Synechococcus elongatus PCC 11801: one gene and its partner. The protein of the gene in region 2 interacts with the protein of the main gene of each other region in a pairwise test. Links are inferred from orthologs where the notes say so. Each region holds a gene or a part of one and is shown on either strand. Other genes may lie near its edges.

The links. The genes of interacting proteins can lie anywhere in the genome.
Region 1: the proteins of recA (region 2) and dprA interact in binary tests that used the Bacillus subtilis proteins (3 or more experiments, as listed by UniProt). The link is inferred for Synechococcus elongatus PCC 11801 from one-to-one orthologs.

What each region holds. Positions count from the first base shown.
Region 1 is NZ_CP030139.2:2,523,692-2,528,954, forward strand. Bases 2,415-5,263 are described here. They hold dprA (DNA-processing protein DprA), read left to right. Parts: upstream 2,415-3,192; coding sequence 3,193-4,335; downstream 4,336-5,263. Other genes in these bases: DOP62_RS12645 (SAM hydrolase/SAM-dependent halogenase family protein), read left to right, coding at 2,415-3,088; DOP62_RS12655 (Vat family streptogramin A O-acetyltransferase), read left to right, coding at 4,368-5,003; DOP62_RS12660 (hypothetical protein), read left to right, coding at 5,035-5,214. In the rest of the region: DOP62_RS12625 (2Fe-2S iron-sulfur cluster-binding protein), read left to right, coding at 139-573; photosystem II reaction center protein PsbM, read left to right, coding at 673-780; DOP62_RS12635 (universal stress protein), read right to left, coding at 867-1,700; DOP62_RS12640 (acyl-CoA thioesterase), read left to right, coding at 1,842-2,303; more of DOP62_RS12645, read left to right, coding at 2,300-2,414. UniProt on the Bacillus subtilis protein: Protein that helps load RecA onto ssDNA during transformation. Binds cooperatively to circular ssDNA, is able to bridge different segments of DNA. Favors the loading of RecA onto SsbA- or SsbB-coated ssDNA and formation of RecA-DNA filaments.
Region 2 is NZ_CP030139.2:2,230,550-2,238,242, forward strand. The notes cover bases 2,503-5,367. They hold recA (recombinase RecA), read left to right. Parts: upstream 2,503-3,333; coding sequence 3,334-4,401; downstream 4,402-5,367. Other genes in these bases: DOP62_RS11115 (DUF3611 family protein), read left to right, coding at 2,649-3,209; DOP62_RS11125 (hypothetical protein), read right to left, coding at 4,581-4,745; pgeF (peptidoglycan editing factor PgeF), read right to left, coding at 4,894-5,367. Outside these bases: peptide-methionine (R)-S-oxide reductase MsrB, read left to right, coding at 1-447; DOP62_RS11105 (MlaD family protein), read right to left, coding at 438-1,571; DOP62_RS11110 (ABC transporter ATP-binding protein), read right to left, coding at 1,599-2,393; more of pgeF, read right to left, coding at 5,368-5,661; DOP62_RS11135 (biotin--[acetyl-CoA-carboxylase] ligase), read left to right, coding at 5,707-6,474; DOP62_RS11140 (M23 family metallopeptidase), read left to right, coding at 6,560-7,603; photosystem II protein Psb27, read right to left, coding at 7,693-7,693. UniProt on the Bacillus subtilis protein: Multifunctional protein involved in homologous recombination, DNA repair and competence.

The DNA.
Region 1 (5,263 bases), 290 kb from region 2 along the record:
GAAATACTTGTTACAACAGCGATCGCCGCGATCGGAGCCGTCAGAGAGGCCCAAAGACAGCTCAAAAGATCCCATCATTGTCGAAACAGATTTTAATATTTATTTACCTCTGCTCTTTTCGCAGGAGACCAAAACCCCATGCCGAGCATTCGCTTTATCCGTGAAGACAAAGAGGTCTTTGCCGCCGATGGGGCCAACCTCCGCTTCAAAGCTGTGGAGAACCAAGTCGACCTCTACACCTTCGGTGGCAAGATGATGAACTGCGGCGGCTACGGCCAATGCGGGACTTGCATTGTCGAGATTGTCCAAGGTGCTGAGAACCTCTCGCCCCGCACGTCGTTTGAAGAGCGTAAGCTCAAACGCAAGCCTGATTCGTACCGTCTTGCCTGCCAAGCATCTGTCAATGGGCCAGTGACAGTGTTGACCAAGCCCAACCCCAAAGAGGCCCAACGCGAGACGCTGATTGCTCAAGATTTAGCCAAGCCGATCCCTGTAACTGCGCCAGCAGCCCCGCCTCAAGAGGAGCTCAGCCCCGATAGTGATCAGCCTTCGATCGCGACGGCTGAATCGTAAAGAGCGTTGGGCTTTTGCAAAAAACTCAGGGGCATGATAGCCCAGAGTGGTAGGCTGAAGAAAATTTTTCGGAACTGCTACTACTGAGGCTGAGTCGCTATGCAAGTCAACGAGCTTGGGTTCCTTGCCAGTCTGCTATTTGTGCTCGTGCCGAGCGTCTTTTTGATCGTCTTGTACATCCAGACAGCAAGCCGCGAAGCGAAATAAAGGCTGGACTCAAACCGAGTCTTTGCCACGAGTCATTCAAAAGCCCGACGGATTTCCGCCGGGCTTTGTTTTCGTAAAGTTGAGAGCTAAGCGGCTGTGCGGGTCAACAGCACAGGGCAATCGGCGTAGACGCGGACGTAGTCGGAAATGGAGCCGCCCAAGAGGCGATCGAGATCCGGTAAGCCCTTGGCAATGGTTGGACGGCGATCGGGTGATCCGAGAATCAGCAGGTCGGCATTCGCTTCAGCCGCGATTGCACAAATCGCTTCACCGGCCTTATTGCTCGATGCTGTGAACAACTTCACCTCAATTCCCTGCTGACGGGCGGTTTTGGCTGCTGCTTGCAGGATGGGATCTTCCTCAGGGTTGCTGGCGGCTGGCCCACTGGTGACATGAGCGAGCAAGAGTTGACCGCCGCTGATATCACGAGCCAGAGCGATCGCCTGTTTCAGAGCCTCTTGAGCGGCTTCTGACTTATCCAGCGCCACCATGATTCGATTCAACCGTTTGACGTAGATGTCATCGCGCACCAGCAGCATCGGCTTTGAAGACAACTGGAATACGTACTGGCTGACGGAGTTCTGCAGAATCGATTGCAGGCGCTTTAGACCACGCGAGCCCATGATGATCAAGTCGGTGTTGATCTCTTCCGCTACCTGACAGACGACTGTTTTGGGGTCGCCTTGACGCAGGATGGTGCTGACCTTAGTGGGGTCTAGCTTGAGTGACTGGACTGCAGTGGCCAGCAATTTACCGCCTTCTTCCCATTTCTGGGTCAGCTGTTCGGGGCTAATTTGGCCGGGAACCACGTGCAGGATCGAAATACTGGCCTGCTTGAGCGCAGGAATTTCTAGCAACTGCTTGAGCATTTCCTCAGAGTTGCCAGTGCCAGAATCAGCGAGCAAGATTTTTTGAATCATGAACCACAGCTCCTCGGGTCGTTCAACAGAGCACAGAGCAGGGTTGCGTCGGGGACTGCCGGGGCAGGCTAACTGCGTCCCCTGCACCTCCTCATAATATTTCTTGAGAGAGAATTCCTCGCACCGCGTAAAGACGCCGTCATGTCTGCTGACATAAATCTTGAAAAAGAAGCCCCGCCTTGGTTTGACTACCCGCTACGGGTGCAACCCCATCACACCGACTATGCCGGCATTGTTTGGCATGGCACCTATCTCGCCTGGTTGGAAGAAGCGCGGGTTGAATGCCTGCGATCGGTGGGGGTAGCCTTTGCTGACTTGGTGTCTTTAGGGGTCGATTTGCCAGTGGTCGACCTGGGGGTTCGCTACCGCCGAGCGATCGCCTTGGGTGAGTCGGTGTTAGTTCGCGTCCGCACTGGCCCCAGTCAAGGTGTGCGGCTGGTCTGGGACTGTCAGATTTGCCTGTCGCCTGATCAGGTTTGCGCCACCGCTCAAGTGATTTTGGCTCCGGTCGATCGCCAGCGGGGACGCATCCTGCGGCAGCTCCCTGAACCTCTCCAAGCGGCGATCGACCGGCTGCAGGCGGGTCAGTACAGTCCTGAATGAGTCACTTGCTGACCTTGCTGACAGATTTTGGCTTGCAGGACAGCTATGTCGCGGCCATGAAAGGGGTGATCTATTCGATCTGTCCAGAGGCGACTCTGGTTGATTTGTGCCATGCAATCCCGCCTCAGGATGTGGCGGCAGGCCGTTGGCAGCTATTGCAAGCAGTGCCTTACTTCCCAGCGGGAACCGTGCATTTGGCGGTGGTGGATCCAGGGGTGGGTAGCGATCGCCGCGCCGTAGTGATTGAAACAGCGATCGGGCTACTGGTCGGCCCTGATAACGGCCTCTGGAGTGGTCTCCTCAGCCGCTTTCCGGCGCAACGGGCAGTCAACCTGACTAACACGAACTACTGGCGATCGCCTCAGCCAGATCCGACCTTTCATGGTCGCGATATCTTTGCACCGGTTGCTGCTCATCTGCTCAATGGTGTGCCGTTGACTGAGCTAGGACCTTTAATTGAGCCAGCCTCCTTGCAGACCTTGGGGGAGTCGCAACCGCAACGATCGCCTCAGGGTTGGCAAGGACAAATTCAAGCGATCGATCGCTTTGGCAACCTGATCACCACCCTGCCGGCAGAGCTGGGTCAGGCAGCAGCGGGTCTGACTTTGGGCGATCGCTGGCTGCCGATCGCACGAACCTATAGTGAAGTCGCGGTTGGTGACTTGCTAGTGCTGGCAGGGAGTCATGGCTACCTAGAAATCGCCCAACGCAACGGCTCCGCACAACAAGCCTTAGGTGCAGAAATGGGCGCAGTCGTTCAATTGGTCTGTAGACGGGCACCCTAAACAGCAATCTGTCTGCGATCGCAGTCATGGATTTGCTGGACTCTCTTGCACCGCCCCGATCGCAGCGATCGCGCCTTCAAGAATCCCCTGCAACGATGCGGGCTATGCCGGACGCTGAGGCGCTGTGCTGTCTTGCCTTGGTGCAAGTGCCACGGCTGGGGCCAGCCTTACTCCGGCGTCTTCTGGTGCACTTTGGCAGTTTTGAAGCTGCTTGGCAGGCCCCGACAACAGCGCTGTTGGAAGTCGATGGCATTGGTCTGTTACTGGCCGAAGCGATCGCGACCCTCAGGCAGCAGTTGCAGCCAGAAGCTTTTTGGGAGCAGCACCAGCGCCAAAATCCGCACTTTTTACTGTGGACTGATCCGGCTTATCCACGCCTCCTGCGCGAAATTCCCACGCCACCGCCTGTTCTCTACTACCGAGGCAACTTAGACCTGATTCAACCGCCGCTGGATGCAGTAGCGATCGGGATTGTGGGCACGCGCGACCCGTCGCCCTATGGTCGCCGCTGGACGGGCAAGTTGAGTGGTGCGATCGCCCAAGCAGGCTACACTGTCATTTCTGGTTTGGCCTATGGAGTTGATACGGAAGCCCACCAAGCCTGTCTGGAAGCGCGGGGAAAAACCGTTGCAGTGCTGGGCACCGGCGTCAATGTGATCTATCCGCCGCAGAATCGCACTCTGTACGAAGCGATTTTGGAGCAAGGTGGATTAATTCTGAGTGAGCAACCCAGCGCTACTCAGCCCGATCGCGGTGCTTTTCCAGCGCGAAATCGCATCATTGCTGGTCTCAGTCGGGCTCTGCTAGTGACAGAAGCACCGGGGCGCTCAGGTGCTTTGATTACGGCTCATTTAGCCAATGAATTTTGTCGAGACGTCTACATCCTGCCGAACAGCTTGGATAATCCCAAGGCGGCGGGTTGCCTGAGCTTGATTCAGCAAGGAGCACAACCGATTTTAGGAGCGGGGCACTTGCTTGATTGGCTCCGACAATTACCGCCTCTTGACCCACAGTCTCAGCCGCTAATTCCCTTGGCTGTGCCGAGTCAAGAAGCGGAAGCAGCAATCGCGGACTTGACACCGGAGCAAGCAAAGGTTTATGCCATTCTGAGTGATCAACCGATTAGTAAAGATGAGATTGTTGAGCGATCGGGCTTAGATTTTTACCAAGTTCAAATTCATATTACTCACTTGGAGATCTTAGGCCTTGTTGAGGTTCTCCCAAGTGACTTCTGTCAACGCTGCTAGCGTAAAATTTGTCCTTCTTTGATCTGCAATCAATGCCCTATCCGAGCGCCCAAAATAAGCATCCGTTACCTGGCTTTCCTCAAGTCTGCTTTATTCAAAATACGGTTCAGAACCCCAACATCATCATTGGGGACTACACCTATTACGATGATCCTGAAGATTCTGAGAACTTCGAGCGTAATGTTCTCTATCACTTTCCGTTTGTGGGTGACAAGCTGATCATTGGTAAGTTTTGCGCGATCGCCCGTGGCGTTCAATTCATCATGAATGGCGCTGCTCACAAAATGTCAGGCTTCTCGACCTACCCCTTTGAAATTTTTGGGCCGAGTTGGGATCGAGTCATGCCGCAGCCCGGTGACTATCCCTACAAGGGCGATACGGTGGTTGGTCATGATGTTTGGATTGGCTACGAAGCCCTGATTATGCCGGGTGTTCAGATTGGTCACGGTGCGATTATTGGGGCGCGATCAGTCGTGACTAAAGATGTTCCGCCCTATGCGGTTGTTGGGGGGAATCCTGCTCAAGTTTTAAAAATGCGCTTCCCAGATTCTGTGATTGAAACATTACTGGCGATCGCTTGGTGGGATTGGCCAATTGAGAAAATTACAGAGAATTTAGAAGCAATCGTTGGCGCAGATTTAGAAGTCCTTAAAAATATCAGTAGTTGAATCGAAAGATTTGTGTCTATCAGTCAGTCCTGTGATTGATTTTGATCATCCTTCAATTCAGGCTTTAGCTACAGAACTGCAAGCTGATCAATCTTCTATAACTGCGATCGCTCAGGCCTGTTTTGAATGGGTGCGCGATCAGATTCGCCATAGCTCAGACTCTCAACTCAATCCTGTAACCTGTCGTGCTTCAGAGGTGCTGGAGTACTGAACGGGCTACTGCTACGCCAAAAGTCACCTGTTAGTTGCGTTGTTGCGGG
Region 2 (7,693 bases):
TTGTTCTTGCTCTGGCGCCAATCGCGATCGCCCATTGATGAGGTGGACAATCCTTTGCAGCTCAGTGAGGCGGAATGGCAGCAGCGACTTGCGCCTGCAGCCTATGCGGTGCTGCGGCAAGCTGCAACTGAACGTCCCTTTAGCAGTGCACTGCTTGGTGAAAAACGGATCGGACAATACTGCTGTGCAGGCTGCGAACAACCGTTGTTTGAGTCCAGTGCCAAATATGACAGCGGTACGGGCTGGCCGAGTTTTACAGAGGCGATCGCGGGCAGTCTGGGCTTCCAGACCGATTACAAACTAGTCGTGCCACGGACGGAATACCACTGCAGTCGTTGCGGTGGGCATCAGGGACATGTCTTTAACGATGGACCAGCTCCGACCGGTAAACGCTTTTGCAACAACGGTGTCGCGCTGACTTTTATACCTGCAACTGATCAGGGCTGATCAGGACGCCGGACTACGGTGGCGGCTGGGGCAGCATCACTTACAGGCAGCGGAGGAAGTGATTTGAGTTCTGCGACTTGCTCTTGCAGTTCTCCCGTGGAGGACAGCAGCTGTCCCAAGCTGTTGATCAGCCGCCGAATGTTCTCGATCACGGCTGGATCGCCGGTGAGGCGATTGAGATCTGTAGTGATTTTCTGGGCGTTCTGGAAGGTGATGCGGGCAGAATCGAGCGTCTGCTGCAAAGTCAGCAGATTCTCTGGTGAGTTCAGCGCCGTCGAAACATCGCGGAGATTGCGCGAAGCTACCGCTAAATTGGCCGATAGTTCATTGAGGTTGTCGACCAGCTTGCCGCTGTTGACCTTATCAATGGCTGGCTCAAGATTCGTCAGAATCTGCTGCAGGTCTTGGCTGGAGCTTTCAAGGCTCGTCAGCGTGTTGCGCACGGATTGCCGATTTTCTGCGATCGCGGCTTCCACTTCGCTAGCAGCACCTTGAGCAGCGGCCAGTGTCTCGCGTAGCGGTGAAATTTCTTGCTGAAGAGAGGTGCTGAGCTGACGAATACTGCGGGCGGCTTCCCCTGCGTCCTGTCCTGTCTGATTGAGTGTCTCGACTAAGTTGGCCTGCTCAATCTGCGCCATGAGCGTGGCGATCGAAGTGACAATGCTGGCGAGATTTGCCGACTGCACCCCTTCCACTTCACTGCCATTACACAGGATCAAGTTGGGATCGCAGGTCGGCGATCGCGGACTGGTTTTGGCGAGCACCTCAGGGGAAATGCTACGCTTCGGTTCAATGGTCAGGTTGGGATTGCCCAAGAGTGACGAGATTTGGGCTGAGATGACGGAATCGCGGGGGATGACCAGAGTGGCAGGCTCAATTTGAATGCGGACTTTAACGCTATTGCTCTCTGCTTGAATATCAGTGACCTGTCCCACTTGAACCCCGCGATAGATCACGGGGGTGCCTACTGTTAGCCCAGCAGTGTCCTTAAACTTCACGGTCACTGAGTAGCGATTTTGATTGAGACTGACGCCGCGCAGCCAAAAAATTAAGCCGGCTAGGGCGCCGACCCCGGCAATGAGCATGAGGCCAACGCTGCCTTCTCGGACAATTCGCGATCGCATCGCTGTTGTTCCTCCGGTTGATCGACGCTAGGTCGCGACTTGAATGGGACCGTCGATACGACCACTCAGGAATTGACGCACGTAGATGTTATCAGTCTCGTCTAGCGCTGCGGCAGACCCCTGCCAACAGACTCGTCCTCGGTAGAGCAAGATTAGGCGATCGGCTGTGCGGCGGGTTGTGCTTTCTTGGTGTGTGACAACCACGTAGGCCGCTTGGGGCTGTTGTTCTTTCAAGCTCCGCATCAGGTCTTCGACCACCGTTGAGGCAATTGGGTCTAGCCCAGCAGTCGGCTCATCATACAAAATCAGCGATCGCCCGCCGGTCTCTTCCAAGAAGGTGCTGATAATGGCTCGGGCAAAACTCACCCGCTTGCGCATCCCACCCGACAGCTCCGAGGGCATTAGGTGGGCGATATTCGGAAGTCCCACACTGTCGAGACTATGGGCAACATAGCGCTCAATTTCTGCTGGGGTCAGGTTTGTGTGCTGATAGAGGTAGAAGCCAACGTTCTCGCCCACTGTCAGCGAGTCGAACAGGGCTGCCTGCTGAAAGACCAAGTTGATGGGGAAGGGATTGGGTTGTTCAGTAATCGGAGCGGTTCGCTGTTGCCCTGCCACCCAGACCTCGCCGGAGTCCGGCAAAATCAAGCCGCTAATAATCCTGAGGATGGTGGACTTACCCGTTCCCGAGGGACCGAGAATGCCGATCGCCTCTCCGGGATAAATACTGAGATCGACCCCATCTAGGACAACTTGGTTGCCAAAGGCTTTGCGGACATTGCGAAGCTCGATTAGCGGCTCAGCATCATGACAGCTCGACATTAACTTGGCTGCAAAGATTGCCCATATTTTAGGTGGGGTCGCGACAGATACCTGCGTTCAGTGAAGAGCAATGGTCGATCTCAAGTGGAACCCAAGCTCAGCCCGCAGGCTAAGGGATTGAAAAAGTAACCCGTTACCTTCGACAGGTCGCAGAGCTGCACGTACGATCGTGGTCGTGGGCAGCCTGTCTACACCTCCGCCTCTCCCAACTCGACGGAGAGTTTGGTCAATGCACGCAAAAGCTAGGCATCTTCTGTGGATAAAGTCACTCTCCAGCGAATTGCGACCCAGTTCCGACTTTTGGGCTGGGGGATTTTTTGGACGCAAATCACCCTTGCCGTCGTCGCTTTTGGGGTGTTGATGTTCAACAACCTAGGCCGTGCCCTGACCCGCGATCGCATTGTTGGCTTAGGGCCTGGTCTCTCGATGACCTCACTGGCCTTGGTGGCCTTGGCTTACACCACCTACCACGCCTTTCGCTACGTCCAATTGGGTCAGCGCTTGAATGGCGATCCGCTCCGGCGACCGAGCCGCGCTGAAACCCGAAATTTTGTAGTGCGTGGCATTTGGGTGAATGCGGCAGGTTTGCTGATTGCAGTCTTGGGCTATCAAGCCCTTGCCGGTAGCCTGACCTTCCAAGCCTCGATGCAGCAGCCTGGCTTTACCGGTCTCAATAACCAGATGGGGAACAACGCGATTACGTCGCTGGAAATGTTTTCCATGCTCTCTAATACCCAAGTGCTGACAGGGCACGTGCTCTCACTATTTGTCAGTCTCTGGCTTCTGCGCATTCTGTCCCAAGGCGCCAACCGCTAGGCAACATCTGACCCCTCTGGGAGACCTTGGCTACGTCATCTCTATGACCCACGAACTGGCGTGGGATCGCACACGGCGATCGGAGAGGCGTGTAATAACATAGAGGCCACTCCCCGAGACCCCTATGGCTAGCAAATCGGACGCGATCGCTCCAGAGAAGGAAAAAGCCCTAAATCTTGTGCTCAGCCAGATTGAGCGCAACTTTGGTAAGGGTGCCATCATGCGCCTTGGCGACGCGGCGCGGCTGCGGGTCGAAACGATTCCCACGGGGGCGCTGACCCTTGATCTGGCGCTGGGAGGTGGTTTGCCCAAGGGTCGGATTATCGAAGTTTATGGCCCCGAAAGCTCGGGTAAAACCACACTCACCTTGCATGCGATCGCCGAAGTTCAAAAGCAGGGAGGCATTGCTGCTTTTGTGGATGCTGAACACGCCCTTGATCCGGTCTATGCCACAGCCTTAGGGGTCGACATCGATAACTTGCTGATCTCTCAGCCCGACACTGGCGAGATGGCACTGGAAATTGTTGATCAACTGGTGCGCTCGGCAGCAGTCGACATTGTGGTGATCGACTCAGTTGCAGCCCTCGTTCCCCGCGCTGAAATTGAAGGGGAAATGGGTGATACCCAAGTGGGTCTGCAGGCTCGCTTGATGAGCCAAGCGATGCGGAAAATCACTGGCAACATTGGCAAATCAGGCTGTACGGTCATCTTCCTGAACCAGTTGCGCCAAAAGATCGGCGTCACCTACGGTAGCCCTGAGACGACGACCGGTGGCCAAGCCCTGAAGTTCTACGCGTCTGTCCGTCTGGATATTCGTCGGATTCAAACCCTAAAAAAAGGAACGGAAGAATACGGTACCCGCGCCAAGGTCAAGGTTGTCAAAAACAAGGTGGCACCACCCTTCCGCATTGCCGAATTTGACATTCTCTTCGGCAAAGGCATTTCTACCCTCGGTTGTTTGGTCGATTTGGCCGAAGAAACTGGCGTGATCCTGCGTAAGGGCGCTTGGTACAGCTACAACGGCGACAATATCGGCCAAGGTCGCGACAACACGATTACTTACCTCGACGAACATCCCGACTTCCGAGCAACGGTCGAGCAGCAAGTGCGTGAAAAATTAGCTCTCGGTGCCCAAGTCTCAGCCAATACGGTTGGGGCTGCTCCTGCTGCGGTGACAGCCGACGAAGACTAAAGCAGGCGTTAGCCCCATCATTGCCGACTTCATCGACCGATGGGAACGATGCCCGTTTTGCCCATTGGTTGAGCCTGCACTCATCACCTAAAGCAAAAGTCCCCAATCGCTGACTGGGGACTTTAACACTTAAGGCACTAATGAGTAGCAGTGATTCAAGCGAGTGATCGCAGCTGAATCTAGGCTGCTTCCGTGGTTTCCGTGCCTTTTTCTTCGTTACTTTGGCTATTGGCAAACGGAGATGGGCGACGACCCCGGCTGCGCAGGTTCCGTTTCCGGAACTTACGAGCATAGGCTTCGTTACGGAGAGCTTTTTCTTTTTTCAGGTTGCGGCGCTTCGCCATGGTGACCTCTCGCGAAAGAACGGTGCGGACTGTCTAACAAAACCGACAGGGGCAAGGGGCTTAGATCGTGGCGATCGCCCAGCCATGCCCACACGAACGCAGAATGACTATCTTATCATCCTTGTCCATGTGTTGATTCCGTAGAAACTTAAGAGCGACTAACGATGCCTGACCACTGTACTTGCCGCTGATTACTGCGGCGATAGGAGAAGAAGCGGGTTTCATCTTGGAAGGTGCAGTGCGGCGCGATCGCGATTTGATCGTCCTTCAATCCCAACTGCAATAGCTGCTGGCGGTTGACCTGACGAACATCCAGTCGCAGGCGATCGCGATCGGGATCCGGCAAGACGGCAGGCGAGGATCCCGCCAAGAACGGTTGGGGATCCGTGAGCGTCGGTTCTAGCGATTGCAGCGTTTGCAGGGCCACCTGCTGCTCGACTTGATAGACTTCACCGGCGATCGCAGGGCCGAGGGCAACGCGCAGATCCTCCGGTTGACTACCTTGCGCAAGAAGCTGTTGCACTGCAATACGCAAAACACCAGCAGCAGTTCCCCGCCAGCCGGCATGAACGGCGGCAACTTGACCCTGCTGAACATCAGCGACTAAAGCAGGGGTGCAATCGGCAGAGCAGACCCAAAGCGATTGGCCAGCTGCTTCGCTGTAAAGGCCATCGGCTTCGGAGAGCGGTGACGCGGTATGTGGTGCGATCGTGGCTGGTAAGACCGTGTTGCCGTGAACTTGTTTGACGCGATGGACAGAGGCTTGTGGATTCAGGAACGGTTGAAGCTGATGGGGTTCGGCTGGTGCAAAGGTACGGGTAAAAAAGCCATGCTCAAAGTCAGCCAACAATTGGCAGCGAAGATAAGTTCCTGCTGAGGTGTCTTGCCAAAACCAATGGTCAACGTCTGCAATCATGGCAATGAACTTGAGCCGTCAGAGTCCTGTTGTCCAGCCTAGCGAATGGTTTGTTTGAATCTCCAACAGCAAGCTCAGCAAGCCGGACTGCGCTATAACATCCGGACAATCGCCGTCACAGATTCCACCAATGCGCAGCTGTGGCAGCAGGTTGATCGCCATGATCAGGTGCTGATTGCTGCGCAACAGCGAGCCGGACGAGGACAGCAGGGACGGAGTTGGTTGTCGCCCTTGGGTGGCCTCTATCTCTCCTTGGGACTCAGTGTCGATTTACCCGCAACAGAATCGGCGCGCTTGATGTTTGGATCTGCTTGGGGCGTTGCGCAAGCGCTGCGATCGCAGGTTCCGGTTCAGTTGAAATGGCCGAACGATCTGGTGCTGTGCGATCGCAAACTTGGAGGAATCCTGGTTGAAACTCGTCTGCAGGGCGATCGCTTGCGAGAGGCAGTGATTGGTCTGGGCTTGAATTGGAATAATCCAGTTCCTGAGACGGGTATTGCCCTCAGTCGCGTGACGACTGCTTGGGCAGACTTGCCAAATCTAGCGATCGCAGTGCTTCAAGGACTACAAGCAGGTTTGGATCGGTGGTTAGTCGCTGAGTGGGAAACATTACTACCCCAATACGATCAATGGCTCTATCGGCGCGGCGATCGCTTTGAGTGGGAACAGCAGACCATGACCTTGATTGGTATTGATCCCAGTGGCGGGCTGCGACTGCGCGGGTGCGATCGTGACTATTGTGTTCAGCCCGGTGAGCTTAGTCTCTGGCATCTGCTCCGTCATGCTGAAACTGAGCCATCAATACGCCAATAACGGGATCGAGTTTTTACACTGGGAAAGCTTGCTAATTTTGGGACTCAATTCTCAGAGGCAAGTGCTGCATTTTGTCGAGGCCCCTGTGAATCGCCCGTTCTCCTCTACATTGGCTGCCCTGCTCAGTGCTACAACCGTGCTGATCGGAGTTTCAGCCCCCTCGGGTCAGGCACAGTCAGTCCCCACTCCAACGACCCCCGAAGCGCTCCCGAGTCTACCCGATGATTTGCGGCTACGCCCCTCACCTCAGCCGGGGAATGATCTCGGAGAAGTGCGGTTACGGCGCGACAATCCTGAAGCCTTCCCGCAGGTAGATTTGCGAGCGCGGCTGCGATCAGCCTGTGGTAACCCAGAGTTTGCCGGCGCGCTCTCACCGCGAGAATGTCAGCAAGCGGAGCAGAACAGTAATACGGCAATCACCACTGGCGGGGAGCTGCAAATCGACCCGATTACGGGCGAGGCAGTACCGAACTTGGGTCGCCTCCAGCCGCCTTCGACGAATCCGCTGTCTGTAGCGGTTTCCTACCTCGGTCGCCAGCTCGGCAACACGTTGAATGTGGCGCAATACTTGAACCGCACGGCGCGACCCGATGGCATTCAGAACAATGGCGATCGCCAGCTTCTTTTTCCCCTGAGTGTCCGCGCTGCCATTAGCTCCACCTTTGGCTGGCGCGTGCATCCGGTGTTTGGCGACTATCGCATGCACACGGGCACCGACATCGCTGCTCCGATGGGAACGCCAGTCGTCGCTGCTTTCTCTGGGACCGTGGCGATCGCAGACTTTCTGGGTGGCTACGGCCTGACGGTTGTCTTGAACCATCAAGACCCGCTGCGGGAAACCCTCTACGCTCACCTCTCAGAAATCTTTGTCCGTCCCGGCGATCGCGTCAAACAGGGCGAGGTCATTGGCCGAGTTGGCATGACGGGCACAGCCACAGGACCACACCTGCACTTTGAGCTACGCGAACCTCGCGGTGGCAGTTGGGTTGCTGTCAACAGCGATAACCAGCTCCAGCAGGCGCTGGGCGGTATTTTTGCCACGCTGCAAGGCTCAGAGACCCAGAACGACAATCAGCTCGCTCTGCTGCTCAGCAAGCTTCTCCAAGTCTTAGAAAAACCGCAAGGCTAGCAACCCGTAACGTGCGATCGCCCAAGCAAAAGCGGACGACCCGAAATCTTGAGCCGTCCGCCTTTTAGGTTGTGGTTGTCAGATGTAGCT